Regions from separate parts of the Paenibacillus sp. p3-SID867 genome, predicted to be linked through region 2. Evidence: riboswitches for the same ligand, from Rfam matches in the RefSeq annotation. Region 2 holds a riboswitch; each other region holds the start of a gene.

Region 1 (4,578 bases), on a different contig from region 2:
GCTTTTTTTGCAGGTGGAAAACGAAACTTATATAATGCTGACACCAGCGCTGCCGTAACCTGCCACTGCAGTGACAAGTGTTGCGCCAGCTGCGGTTGCCGAGAATACCATTAACAGGCGTGTATTGGCCGGCACCGGAATAGCCAGGCCTTCTACGAAGCCATTGCTTACCGTACCGAGAGCGAGAACGCCCGTAAGAGGCGGAGCCAGCGTAACAAGAGCGCCTGGTATCGGTGCGAAAATGTTGCTTGTAGCCGGCGCACTGTACAGTTGTGCTGTAATTGTAACCGTAGTTCCCAGCAGGGAAAGCGCCACAGTAGTGCTAAAGGTAGCGGAGATGCCAGTGATGGTACCGGCTCGTGGCGTGTTAAACGCCATGTTAAGCAGAGTTCCAGCAGCTCCAGTGAGGTCAATCGTACCGCCAGCCAGCGTAAACGTATTGGCCGAGTTACCAAATCCTACGAGACCAACGGATCCAACTAATCCGCCTAAAACGGTGGTCAGAGCAAGCGGTATGCCGGATGCGAATGGGATGATGGCTCCTCCTGCGGCTGCTCCTGTAGCCCCTGTTGCCCCAGTAGCTCCAGTAGCTCCAGTAGGTCCCGCAGGTCCGACAGGTCCAACAGGTCCGACAGGCCCGACTGGTCCAGCAGGTCCAGCAGGTCCTGCAATACCGGTTGTCGGTCCGGCAGGTCCCACAGGCCCGATAGGTCCGACCGGTCCAACCGGTCCGATCGGACCCTGAGGACCTACAGGTCCACGGATAGCTCTTGGGCATCGACGCTTTTTCATGCCACCGCCATGGCCTTTATGATCACCATGACCATGAGACGGGCAATGCTTTTTCTTCGCATGAATGACTTTTTTCTCTATTTTTTTAAGAGCACACAATTTTCTCTTTCTAGAAGAACGTTCCAAATGAAGCACCTCCTTTAGATTTGTTCTATACTACGCAAATACTCTCGGTACGGCATGGGTTAATAGCGCATAAATGATAGATAAACACCTATAATTTCCAGAATGTACGCTAGCCCCGGAGGCATTCATCTATTGACGAATAGCAAAACTATAGGATGAATTTCGGATCTCCCTACGATATTCATAGGCTCTGTAACGCAGCGTTTCAAAAAAAAATTTGCGCCGTAAATGTGTGGGGAAAGCTTTCACAATCCGAATGTAATTCATGGCATAAACGATCCACCATATGAATGAGTAAGGGAGGCATGTCAAATGCCTGCTATATAGCGAAAAATGAGGCTGGGATAAAATTCCTGTATCGTTGGGGAAGAGGCTTGAATGAGGCATTTTTCATGCTTGTCATAGGCCCTGGAAGAACGGCATTTCCGCCTCTGAATTTCCAGAAAAAGCGGTTAAAGGGGTTTGACTTTTCCTGAAGTTCCCTTTATCATGGACACACGCTTAGTTTCCGGCATACATTTTCCGGAAAGCGGGGGAACCAGTTTCACCAGGGGCGAGTCACTTGGAATCACGAGTGTAGGGTACCATCTTACCCGAGTCCGTCAGCTAACCTCGTCAGCAGTGGATGGGTCTTGCATACATAATGGATGTTCATAACAAAGGCCCTTAATTCTCTTTAGGGGCCTTTTCTCTATTTTTTGACCCCCTGCTGGCGGAGCTATGTCTAAATCCCCTGTTTGGTGGTCTTTTTGTATTCTGCTAAAGAGGAGGGGCAAGGCCTGCAAATGTTTAACCAAAAGCAATTAAATCGATCAGATGGCATTGGGTTTAAGCGTGGAAGGAGATGGATGAATCATCTTCCCTGAAGGTCCGGCCCATGCAAGGTATCTGAATAGGTTAAATCCTAGTTAACATATGTGTTAACATGGGTAATTTCAACATGCCATTTTTAAGCATACCAAAGTCATAATGAAAGGTTGTGGAAAGTTTTGAAAAGAGTGGTTGTACTGATGTTGTCATTGATTATGGGGGTGTCGCTTGCGGCTTGCGGTGACAAAGGGAGTACATTGGAGCAAGCCATTGAGCAGGGGTATATCACCGTGGGATTTGCGAATGAGAAGCCTTATGCCTATAAAGAGGCCAACGGGGAGCTGACAGGAGAAGCGGTTGAAATTGCGAGGGTTATTCTGGAGCGGCTTGGCATCAAGGAAATGAGGGGAGAGCTTACGGAATTCGGATCGCTGGTTGCCGGACTGCAGGCCGAGCGGTTTGATCTAATTACCGCAGGCATGTTCATTAATCCGGATCGCTGTTCTGCCGTATTATTTGCTAATCCGGAGTACAGCATCGGGGAAGCCATTGCGGTGAAGCAAGGGAATCCGCTGGGACTCGGAAGTTATGAGGATATTGCCAATCATGACCAAGCTAAGGTCGCCGTTATGACCGGTGCGGTCGAAATCGGCTATATGGAAAAGTCCGGCATTCCTGCGGACCGGATTGTGCAGGTTCCCGATCAGGCCTCGGCCATTAGCGCTCTTCAGGCAGACCGGGTGCATGCAATTACCATGACGGGGCCGTCCCTGCAGGCGATGCTGGATTCGGCCAGCGACGACAGCATCGAACGCGTGGCTGATTTCGAGCAGCCGGTCATCGACGGCGAAAGCGTTCGCGGTTATGGAGCTACGGCTTTCCGCCAAGCGGATACCGAGTTCCAGGAGGCTTATAATGCGGAGCTTCAAAAAATGAAGGAGTCGGGCGAGCTGCTGGAAATTTTGCAGAAGTTCGGGTTCACAGAAGAAGAGCTCCCGGGCGAGATGACGGCCGCTGCCCTTTGCGGGGAGTAGCATGCCGAATTCGTGGATTGATTTTCTCCCTACGCTGCTGAAAGGGGCGGAGATCACGATTGTAGTTGCTTTCTTTTCAGCCATTCTTGCGGTCGTGATGTCCTTTGCAGCCGGGTTATGCCGACTGTCGAAGCTGTGGATCATTCGCACGTTGACAGCCGTGTACGTGGAAGTCTTTCGGGGGACCTCCTTGCTGGTGCAGCTGTTCTGGTTGTATTTCGCCCTTCCGTTCATCGGCGTCGAGCTTCCGAAAATGCTGGCTGCGATCCTCGCGATCGGGCTGAACTTCGGCGCATACGGCTCGGAAATCGTTCGCAGCGCCGTGTTGGCCGTTCCGAAAGGACAATGGGAAGCCGCTGTAGCGCTTAATCTGAAGCCTTGGCAAAGACTGTGGAATGTCATATTGCCTCAAGCGTCCCTGCGAATGCTTCCCCCCTTCGGGAATCAGCTTGTGGAGCTCATCAAATCCACCTCACTGGTTTATTTCATCACGATGGCGGATTTAACGTATCAGGCGATGGTGCTCCGCAATAATTACATCTCCTGGACGACCGAGATTCTGGTGCTGCTGCTCCTCATGTATTTTGTCATTGCTACGCTTGTTTCGCTGGCAGTTCGACTGCTGGAGCGTAAATGGACAGCGGGGAGGTTATAGTCATGTGGGATTGGAACTATGTATGGGATATCCTGCCCCAGCTCTTGAGTGCATTAAAAATGACAGTATGGGTGACGATCTGCGCTTTCGCGGTGGCATTGGTCATCGGCTTGCTCCTTGCTTTTGCAGCGCGGAGCCGATTTAAGGTGCTGTCATTAATAACCAAGGGAATGATCGAATTTATTCGCAATACACCGCTGCTGGTGCAGGTCTTCTTCCTGTATTACAGTCTGCCGCTTCTTACCGGAATTTCCATTCCGGCCTTCTATGCCGGGGTGATCGGTCTCGGGCTGCATTACAGCACATATCTGTCCGAGGTGTACCGATCCGGAATCGAGGGAGTGCCGAAGGGACAATGGGAGGCTGCCACAGCACTGAATTACACGAAAGCCCAAACCTGGCGAAGTATTATCCTGCCGCAAGCGGTGCCGCCGATCATTCCGGTACTGGGTAATTATTTGATTGTTATGTTTAAAGAGACGCCGATTCTATGCGCCATAACGCTTGTGGAGATGATGCTGACGGCCAAAAATATCGTGTCGCAGTCGTTTCGTGCATTTGAACCGTATACGATGGTCGGGATTCTGTTCCTGATCATCAGTTATATCGCCTCATTGCTTGTGCAAAGGCTGGAAAAACGCATGAATCTGCAGCGTGGAAAATAAAAGGAGGGAATCAATTGAATGCCGTTGTGATCGATGAGCAAGCGGAAGCGTCGAAGGTGCCGCAGCAGGAGGGAAATCCCGATATCGCTACGGGTACAAAGCCGATTGTGAAATATACCGGCGTGACCAAGTCGTTTGGTGATCTACAGGTGCTTAAAGGCATTGATCTGGAGATGCAGCCTGGAGAAAAGGTGGCTGTGATCGGTCCGAGCGGATCAGGCAAAACAACGATGGGCCGGATGCTGATGACGCTGGAAGAACCGACCGAGGGAACCATCGAGGTTGATGGTGAGCTGCTCTGGCATATGGAAGAGAAGGGCAAGCTGGTTCGGGCCAATGAAAAGCATTTGCACCGGATGCGCTGCAATGTCGGCATGGTCTTCCAGCATTTCAATCTGTTCCCGCACATGAACGTGCTTCGCAATGTGACGGAGGCCCCACGCAAAGTGCTGGGTTTATCCAAGGAGGAGGCGGAGGAGCGGGCCGTCTCCATGCT
Region 2 (4,578 bases):
GACAAAAATGCAAAAGTTTCAATCGTGGAGTTTGGTGATTATAAATGTCCCTCCTGCAAAGCGTGGGGAGAGAATATAATGCCACAACTCTCGAAGGACTTTATCGAAACAGGAAAAGCATCATTTTCCTATATTAATGTTCTTTTTCATGGTGAAGAATCAAAAACAGGCGCACTCGCTGCAGAGGCGATACGGTTGCAAGACCCTGAAGCATTTTGGACATTTCATCATGAAGTATTTAATGCACAACCTGAAACAGAGCAGCATGATAACGCATGGCTAACCCCAGACAAGGCGTTGGAGCTTGCTAAAGAATATACACCTAATATCGATCTAGCGAAGCTTAAAGAAGATATGGGAAGTAAACAAATCGAAGACCAAGTTGGTTTAGATGAGGAATTAGTCCGTGAATATAATGTACAACAAACACCCACGATTATGATCAATAATGTTATGGTATCGAACCCGTTTGATTATGAGGAGATATCTTCCTTAATCAATGCGCAACTTAAGGAATAGATGGGAGAGGATCGAGTAGTGGGAGTACGTGACAAAACAATATATTTAGCCTGGGTTGTCGCACTTACAGCAACGCTTGGAAGTCTCTATTTTAGCGAGATAAGGGGGTTTATTCCTTGCGAATTGTGCTGGTATCAGAGAATACTAATGTATCCACTCAGTATCATTCTTGGAATTGCTGCCTTTTACAGTGAGACAAGCATAAAAAAATATGTGCTTCCACTTTCGATTTTTGGAGCATGCGTTTCCTTATTTCATTATTTGGAGCAGAAGGTCCCTGGATTTGCAGAGATCAAGCCCTGCACGAACGGGGTGCCGTGTAATGTACAATACATTAATTGGTTTGGTTTTATAACGATTCCTTTTCTCGCACTAGTAGCCTTTATTTTAATTACAATCTTAATGGTACTCACTAGATCTGAGACTGGCGTGAGCCCAAAATCAGGCAACTAATTGCTAAAAAAACACCAAAACCACTACTAGAATCAGTACTAGTGAGATAATCGTTGTCAGCGTTGCACCAAGTAACCAGGACACCTTGTTCTTCACAAAAAGGGATAACATTAAGTGAATGATAAACGGACTGATATAATGTGCTATCATATGAACGGTTTTGTTGAAATGAATAAAGTAGATATCCGTCAGAAAAACGATGCTAATCATAGTAAACAGTAACAGTGAGCTAAAGATGATAATCCTAGGCTTGAGAAGTGAAAGAAAAGAATCATTGTTCAACATGTATCGCCTTCCTTATGTGAATATAGGGTGTTTAATCGTAATTTCAACATTAATTATGAACTACTCAATACATCGGTTACAAACGATGTGGGATTGAGGTGAGAGGGTTTGTTCGATGCGATTAGTCCAATTGCATTTCGATTAGGGCCAATTCAATTATACTGGTACGGAATTATCTTAAGCGTAGCAGCTCTCATTGGTCTAATCGTCGTTATTCAAGAAGGCAAGCGGTATCAGATCCATCCAGGGTTCTTTTTGGATATGGTGCTAGTTGGCGTGCCATCGGCTATCGTCGGGGCTAGAGCTTACTATGTCATATTCAAGTGGGAAGATTACCGCGATAACTTTTGGGATGTTTTCAAAATATGGAACGGTGGAATCGCCATTTACGGAGCTTTAATCGGAGCGATCGTTGCTATGATTTTTTTCTTTCGTATACGTGGCTATAATTTTTGGCGTATCGCAGATCTATGTGCTCCGGGTTTAATTATAGGACAATTGATCGGGCGTTGGGGAAATTATATAAATCAAGAAGCTCATGGAGGGCCAGTATCTGAGGATTTTCTCAGGACAACACTACACTTGCCTAACTTTATTGTCAATCAAATGAATGTCGAGGGCATCTATTATCATCCGACCTTTCTGTATGAATCCATTTGGAATTTGGTTGGTTTGTTGTTGCTCTTATGGTTGAGACGCCAGCCTTTTCTACGTTCAGGTGAGTTATTTTTGACTTATTTCACTTGGTATTCCATCGGGCGGTTTTTTATCGAAGGACTGCGTACCGACAGTTTAGCATGGTATGCCTCTAACTGGCTTGCAGATTTGATGAAATTACTTTGGTCACCGATGGGGCTTATGTTCCAGGAAGGCGAAATGAGTTATGGTACAGTTCGTGTCTCGCAGTTATTGAGTGTCTTTATTATTTTAATTGCCATTTGCCTCATTGCATACCGAAGGTTTAGAAACCATCCTGAACGATATGCAGATCCAATCGTCTCTAACAAATCTTAAAGATTTCAATTTAGGCAGTCGAACCAGGTTCGACTGCCATTTTAATTTCTATCCTCCGCAAAATTGTTACAATATTGTTTTTTTTATTAGACCGTTCAAACCAGCTATTCTTCGAATAATGTAATGATTTAAGTCCATTAAATAGGAGAATATGAACGAATCACAACATTTATTGGAGGAGGGAAAGAAATTAAAAGATAAGATTGACAAAAGGGTAATAAATAGACTACATTATGTAGGGTTACAAAAAATTCATAAATTATGCCGAGTTTCGTTTTGAAAACGGGGGAACCATTTTTGGGTGAATTATTCTTGTAGTAAAGGGAGTATAGGGATCCTTCTACCGAACCCTCAGCTAACTCCGTAGGCATCGAAGGGAGAAAAAATCTTGAAGAAAATTTTACTGTCGTTGTTAGGGTCTGCCATTATATTATCTTCGGGAGCAGCAAGTGCGTTTGCGGATAATCAACCTAAGTTGACTACTGAAGTAAGTAAAGTCGTTGGAACACCCTATAAATGGGGAGGTACAACTTCAAGTGGTTTCGATTGTTCCGGCTTTATTCTGTACATTTTTGATAAATTCAATCTAGATTTACCACGTACATCAAAAGCTCAGGCCAAGGTAGGCACTCCAGTGTCCAAAGCTAATCTGAGACCGGGTGACTTAGTTTTTTTTAATACGAGTGGCAAGGGCATTTCTCATGCTGGAATTTATATTGGTAATGGTCAATTTGCACATTCGTCCAGCAGTAAGGGTGTAAGGATAAGTAAACTTTCAGAATCCTATTACAAACAGCGTTATGTAACAGCAAGAAGAACCATTAGTCAAAAAAGTTACACGATGATGGTCGGAAGTTACAACTGAAATAATTAAAAAGAACAAGCCCTTCATTTATGAAGGGCTTGTTTTATGATTTCAATTCAATGTTACCCTCATGGCTTGCAATCGTGTTTCCTTCTTAGACATACGTTGGTGCTTATTATTTAAGTGTACAAAAACTAATGACTTGATGCCTATTTAGAAGATGTGCATTTCTGCCGATACTCAATGTTGGGATATTCATTATTGATGAATAAATGCTCATATGATACTTTAAATAAAAATATTAAAAGGAGGGATGATATTTATATGTTAGATGTTATAGTCATCGGTGGAGGTCAAGCCGGGCTTGCGGCTGCTTACTATCTCAAACAAAAATCTGTGGATTTTCTCATCCTTGATGGTCACAAGGAGGTTGGTGATTCTTGGAGAGATCGCTATGATTCTCTTCATCTGTTTACGCCAAGAATGTATAATAGTCTACCAAGTGTTCCCTTTCAAGGTGATCCTCAGGGTTTACCACATAAAAATGAGGTTGCAGATTATTTGAAAGATTATGCGAATCGTTTAGAGCTTCCTATTCAAAGTAATACACAAGTTACATCATTAACCATGAACAATGGTATCTTTGAAGTCTCCACATCGGAGGGTACATTTAGATCAAAAAAGGTTATAGTAGCCACCGGTCCTTTTCAGAAGCCACTTGTACCTTCCTTTCATGATAAGGTAGGAGATGCAGTTATACAATTACATTCTTCTGAATATCGAAATAAGAACCAACTTAAAGAAGGGGTTGTTTGTGTTGTAGGTGCAGGAAACTCCGGGGCCCAAATTTCCAGTGAATTGGCAGATGATTTTGAAGTGCATTTGTCCGCAAGCAGTGAGATCCAATATAAACCGTTACATATTTTCGGCAAGAGTATTTTTTGGTATTTTGACAAGGTGGGCTTTCTAACAGCAAACCGCAAAAGTATGTTAGGTAAATGGTTGCACGCAATGCCAGAACAGATATATGGAAAGGAGTTAAAGCTGCTCATTCAACAAGGAAGGATAAAACTCCATGCAAGGACGGAAAAGATAGTGGATCAAAAGTTATATTTTCAGAACGAAGGAACTCCTATACATATCGACAACATTATCTGGGCTACAGGTTTTAAACGTGATGATCACTGGATAGACATAAAAGCGGCATTTAAAGATGGACATATCGATCATATGGAAGGTGTATCCGTTGTAAAAGGACTCTACTTTGTTGGATTACCGTGGCAAACATCAAGAGGGTCAGCACTGCTTGGATGGGTGAAATATGATGCTAAGCGTATTGTTGATCATCTGCTGAGAGAATAAAAACAGGGTAGGAGTAGTAGTTCGGGACACTTTCTTCTGACAAAATTCGGTTTGTTAATCGTAATCCTTTCGTTTTTTGTGCCTTTGCTATAAAATAAGTGGTAATGGTAAATAGGATGGTGATTACGAAAATGGAGCAG
Region 3 (4,578 bases), on a different contig from region 2:
TTTCTCCAACCAGGAGAACCATTTATCCGTTCCATTCCCCTCATTGCGAAACACCTGATATAGATAAGTTCCGAGCGGCTTTACCAGCAGCACCAGAACGAGTATAACGATGGCAATTTGTAAAATGCCCATGACGAATGCCTTCCTCCTTCAGCTGTTCCCCTAGAATTTTTCAGGGTGAATCAGCGCATAAATCAAATATAGAAAAATAAAGAGCGTGCATATTAAAATGATCATCACGACTAATCCACCTCCGGTTCCGAAATGACCCGTCCGCACCAGGACATAAACAGCATGAGCAGTCCGTAGGTTCCTCCCAAGATAAGCACCATATATAAATCCTGCATGAATACAACCTCCTAAAACCTCATGGTCACATCAGCCAAGAAGCTTAGCTGACAATGGATGTAATCAGGAAGGATACCTGATGATGGTTCGTATGAAGCACCACATCGGCACCCAGTCCCTTGTATATCAATCGCGGATTGCTGGAATGGGTAATCACATAAATCGACTCCGTCGTCCATGTCCGGCAGATCCGTAAATAGCGGCAGCACAGGTTCAAGCTGCTTTCGAACAAATACACCTTGCTGACGGGAAACTCGGGAATGATCCAGGTTTGTTCATCCCTTGTATCGATAAGAATCATGTTGGTGCAGCCTAGTTCTCGCAGCCTCTCCTGCTCAACCCGGTTGTTGGCTATGGCCGCAAACGAAATGCGCATATAGATCAGCTGGCGGATAAATTCTTCCCCGGCCTTGTTCGGCGCGGATACCAGGATAAACTCCTGCGGTTTCTCCATCTTTTGTTCTCCTCCTAAAAAGTTCAGAAAGAGAAGACAACAACAAAGAAGCCTGGGGAAAGAGAAGAACTCTTCCCGCAGGCTTCTTCATCAGAACACGGTGAAATACACCGTGGCCCAAGTCCACGACAATCGTTGCCTCTCTCGATACGCTTACGAGGTTAGCTGACGGATTCGGGCGTGAGAGTCGCCCTACCCATAGACCGTTATCTTGTCCATGGGATTCACCCCTGAGAGATCAAATGCATCTCCCGACTGGTTCCCCCGTTCCTTTTCCATTCAAGGACTCAGCGAAAATTAAAAACGAGTAGCATGTTATTCTATTAGCCATTGACTAACATCCAGGTCCGACAAAACAGCACAGCTTCAGGTTCGAGCGGTGAGAGTCGCATCATCCTGCATTTCCAGCGAAGGCCCATGTTGCCCTCGCCCGAGATTCGATCCATAAAGAGCACGGCAGCTCTCACACAGCCTTTAGGTCTTCATGGAACGGCTGCCTGTATGCCAACCGCCGATGTCCGTCAATTCATAGTTCGTATCATACGTCCGGCCTTGCAGGAAGTAAATGTGAGCAAAAACACATGTAGCCTTATGTCGAACAGGATCTGACCGATTTCGCTCCATTATCTCCTGAATTCTGCTCTATACTATGTATTTCTCTTGTTTTCTTGTATTTATCGCAATCTATCGAGATACCGAGATTTTGCCATGATAATAGATGTCACGACCGAATGTAAGCGTTTTCTTTTACGGTTTTCATCGATTTTCGGAATGTATCCGTTCAATATGGCCATTTACTTTTAGAGTCCTCCGGCGTATGATTCATCCATCATTCGAAACATTCGTTTACGCTGAGCTCTCGACAGATCGGGAGACGGGGGAACCAAAACCGCCAACGGAGCTTCTGTTGGTGAATGGGGTGAATCCGCAGGCCTGATGATCAGGCATCGCGGTAGGGTGCTCTCAAGCCCGAATCCGTCAGCTAACCTCGTAGGCGCGATTTGAGAGAGAACACCACCCGAGCCTTAAGCGAAGCGGCCACTGTAGCAGGGCCTCTAACGATAAATAGGCCTGGAGAGCGGGGTTACTCTGCTCACCGGGCCTTTTTGCCGTGCATATAACATTCCTATAAAGGAGCGTAGACCATGACGAAACTCATCGAGGCCGCACTGGCCCCCGTCATCGAAACCACATCGCCTGCATTAAATGCAGAGCTCATCCGCTGCATGGAGATATATCGTTTCGACCGGGGCTCGGCTGAACGCTTTATCCCCTGGAGCGACCGAGATTGGAACTGCGGGTTGTTCAAAATCAGCTGTAAAGACGCGGCCGGGTATGCCGAATATGCGCTTCCAAGCACAAGAGAATTCGCGGATCTGGTCCGCTGGGCATCCGTCTTTACGAGGCTGAGAGGTATGCCCGTGACCGAGGCCGTTCGCTATGCCCAGAAGCAGCAGCAGTGGGGATCCGTACGAATGCAGCTCGCCGTATCGGCCCTCGCCGATCTGGAGGCCAATCTGCAACAGCACATCACCCGGAAGCGGTTAGGCAGCCTGCCGCTGGAGCGTTCCTTCCTGATGGACTGCTCGGAGGCGTATTATTCCTTCTAGGACAGCTGCTAGAAAGAGCTACCGTTCTCGCTTCCATTGCAATTGGCTGTTTTCCCCCGCTCACTTGAACATATTTTTGAGCACCATCATCAGGTTGGCCGGCTTCTCTGCCAGCCGCCGGGTGAAATACGGGTACCACATCGTTCCGTAGGGCATATAACACCGGATACGGTAGCCGTCCTGCGCAAGCGCAGCCTGATCGTTCATCCGCAGCCCGTACAGCATCTGAAACTCAAATTCCTGTTTGCCTATGCGGCTCTGCTCGGCAAACACCTTCACCCAGTCGATGATGTTGTCGTCGTGCGAAGCAATCGCGACGTAGGCTCCCTGATCAAAATGCATTTTGATCAACTTCTTATAGTTGTCAATGACCTCCCGCTTCTGCTGAAAGGCGATGGTTCCCGGCTCTTTGTACGCCCCCTTGACCAACCGCAGATTTACGCCAGCATGCATCAAATTGTTGACGTCCTCCTCCGTACGGAACAAGTAGGCTTGCATTACGGTCCCCACGTTGGTCAGCCCCTCCTTATGGAGCCGCAGCGTCATATCAATCGTCGCCTGGGTGTATGGCGAATCCTCCATATCCAGGCGAACGAAATTGCGGTGCTCTTTCGCCTTTTTCGCCACCATTTTGATGTTCTCGTACGCCTTCTCCAGATCCAGCGCCATGCCCATCTGCGTCGGTTTCAGCGATACGTTCGACTGCACTCCACGCCTCGCGATCCCTTCCACCAGCTTCAAATATTCCTCCCGATACCCGGCTGCTTCGTCCAGCGTCCGGATGCCCTCCCCCAGATGGTCCAGCGTGACAAGAATGCCCTTCGCGTTCAGCCTCTCGATTTCATCCAGCGCCTCATCCAAGGTATCGCCGGCAATGAATCGGCCCGCCAATTTCCGGCCGTACTTGATCGACAACCATTTCACGAGTTTATTGCCGGACACCGTCAGGATCACTTTGCGGTAAAGCTCGGTTCCGTCCATGCGCGCGCCCCCTCTGCAAGGTAAACCAAAAATGCACTCTATCTAACTCATATGCAAAAATCATGACGGCATGCAGGAAGACATACATATCTTACATAGAGGTTTTCACCAGGAGTTCCTAACCATGCCACCATGACGCATTCGCAGCTGGACCATTGGCCAGAAGCTTCGATTCATATCATGTTAAGGAGGGGCCTCCCCATGCGAGCATCTTTTCGGAACGAACCATTTATGGACTTCAACAACGAATGGAACAACAAGTTATACGACGCGGCGTTATCCGGGGTCGAAGCCGAGCTTGGCCAATCGTACCCGCTGGTCATCGGCGGTGCCAAAATCCATACGGAGCGCACCGCAAATTCGGTCAATCCGGCGCGCAAACGCCAAGTCATCGGCGTCGTGTCCCAGGCGGATACCGAGCTTGCCGAACAAGCCATTCAGACGGCAGCGCATACCTTTGAGACGTGGAAGCACACCGAGCCGAGCGAACGGGCACGCTATCTGTTCAAGGCCGCGGCGATCATGCGGCGGCGCAAGCTCGAGTTCTCCGCACTCATGACTCTCGAAGCCGGCAAGACGCGTGCCGAAGCCGACGCCGATACGGCCGAGGCGATCGATTTCATGGAATTCTATGCACGCGAAATGCAGCGCCTGAGCGCGCCCCAGCCGCTGACGGTCCACGAGGAGGAAGAGAATCATCTCTATTACATCCCGCTTGGCGTCGGCATCGTCATTCCGCCGTGGAACTTCCCGCTAGCGATTATGGCCGGCATGACAACGGCTGCCATCGTCTCCGGCAACACCGTTGTGCTGAAGCCGGCCAGCACCACCCCGGTCATAGCCGCTAAATTCGTGGAGCTACTGGAAGAGGTCAGCCTGCCTCCGGGAGTCGTTAATTTCCTGCCTGGCCCGGGTCAGGAAGTGGGCGACTATTTGGTGGATCACCCATTGACCAGGTTCATCAGCTTTACGGGGTCACGCGACGTCGGACTGCGGATTCAGGAACGCGCGGCCAAGACGCAGCCGGGGCAACGATGGATCAAGCGCGTCATCGCCGAAATGGGCGGGAAAGATGCAATCATCGTGGACAACGAAGCCGATTTGGAGCTCGCGGCGGACGCGATTACCGCTTCTGCATTCGGCTTCTCCGGGCAGAAATGCTCCGCCTGCTCCAGAGCCATCGTG

What was found. A riboswitch is a leader RNA that binds a small molecule or an ion and turns the genes downstream of it on or off. The one in region 2 is predicted to bind cyclic di-AMP.
Region 1: another riboswitch for cyclic di-AMP. It lies ahead of ehuB (ectoine/hydroxyectoine ABC transporter substrate-binding protein EhuB); the one in region 2 lies ahead of M4D81_RS29090 (C40 family peptidase).
Region 3: another riboswitch for cyclic di-AMP. It lies ahead of M4D81_RS12765 (hypothetical protein); the one in region 2 lies ahead of M4D81_RS29090 (C40 family peptidase).

The regions. Positions count from the first base shown of each region.
Region 1 covers NZ_JAMBDM010000012.1:50,225-54,802, forward strand. The annotation lists gene M4D81_RS34720 (exosporium glycoprotein BclB-related protein) at 28-918, opposite strand; cyclic di-AMP (ydaO/yuaA leader) riboswitch at 1,407-1,552, shown strand; gene ehuB (ectoine/hydroxyectoine ABC transporter substrate-binding protein EhuB) at 1,929-2,762, shown strand; gene ehuC (ectoine/hydroxyectoine ABC transporter permease subunit EhuC) at 2,764-3,417, shown strand; gene ehuD (ectoine/hydroxyectoine ABC transporter permease subunit EhuD) at 3,420-4,082, shown strand; gene ehuA (ectoine/hydroxyectoine ABC transporter ATP-binding protein EhuA) at 4,097-4,578, shown strand, end outside.
Region 2 covers NZ_JAMBDM010000021.1:10,733-15,310, reverse strand. The annotation lists gene M4D81_RS29105 (DsbA family protein) at 1-519, shown strand, start outside; gene M4D81_RS29100 (disulfide oxidoreductase) at 520-972, shown strand; gene lgt (prolipoprotein diacylglyceryl transferase) at 1,366-2,271, shown strand; cyclic di-AMP (ydaO/yuaA leader) riboswitch at 2,524-2,656, shown strand; gene M4D81_RS29090 (C40 family peptidase) at 2,660-3,136, shown strand; gene M4D81_RS29085 (flavin-containing monooxygenase) at 3,401-4,438, shown strand; gene M4D81_RS29080 (ArsR/SmtB family transcription factor) at 4,570-4,578, shown strand, end outside.
Region 3 covers NZ_JAMBDM010000005.1:228,687-233,264, forward strand. The annotation lists gene kdpA (potassium-transporting ATPase subunit KdpA) at 1-132, opposite strand, end outside; gene M4D81_RS34790 (potassium-transporting ATPase subunit F) at 163-237, opposite strand; gene M4D81_RS12760 (hypothetical protein) at 392-802, opposite strand; cyclic di-AMP (ydaO/yuaA leader) riboswitch at 937-1,105, opposite strand; cyclic di-AMP (ydaO/yuaA leader) riboswitch at 1,642-1,815, shown strand; gene M4D81_RS12765 (hypothetical protein) at 1,948-2,412, shown strand; gene M4D81_RS12770 (proline dehydrogenase family protein) at 2,473-3,393, opposite strand; gene pruA (L-glutamate gamma-semialdehyde dehydrogenase) at 3,595-4,578, shown strand, end outside.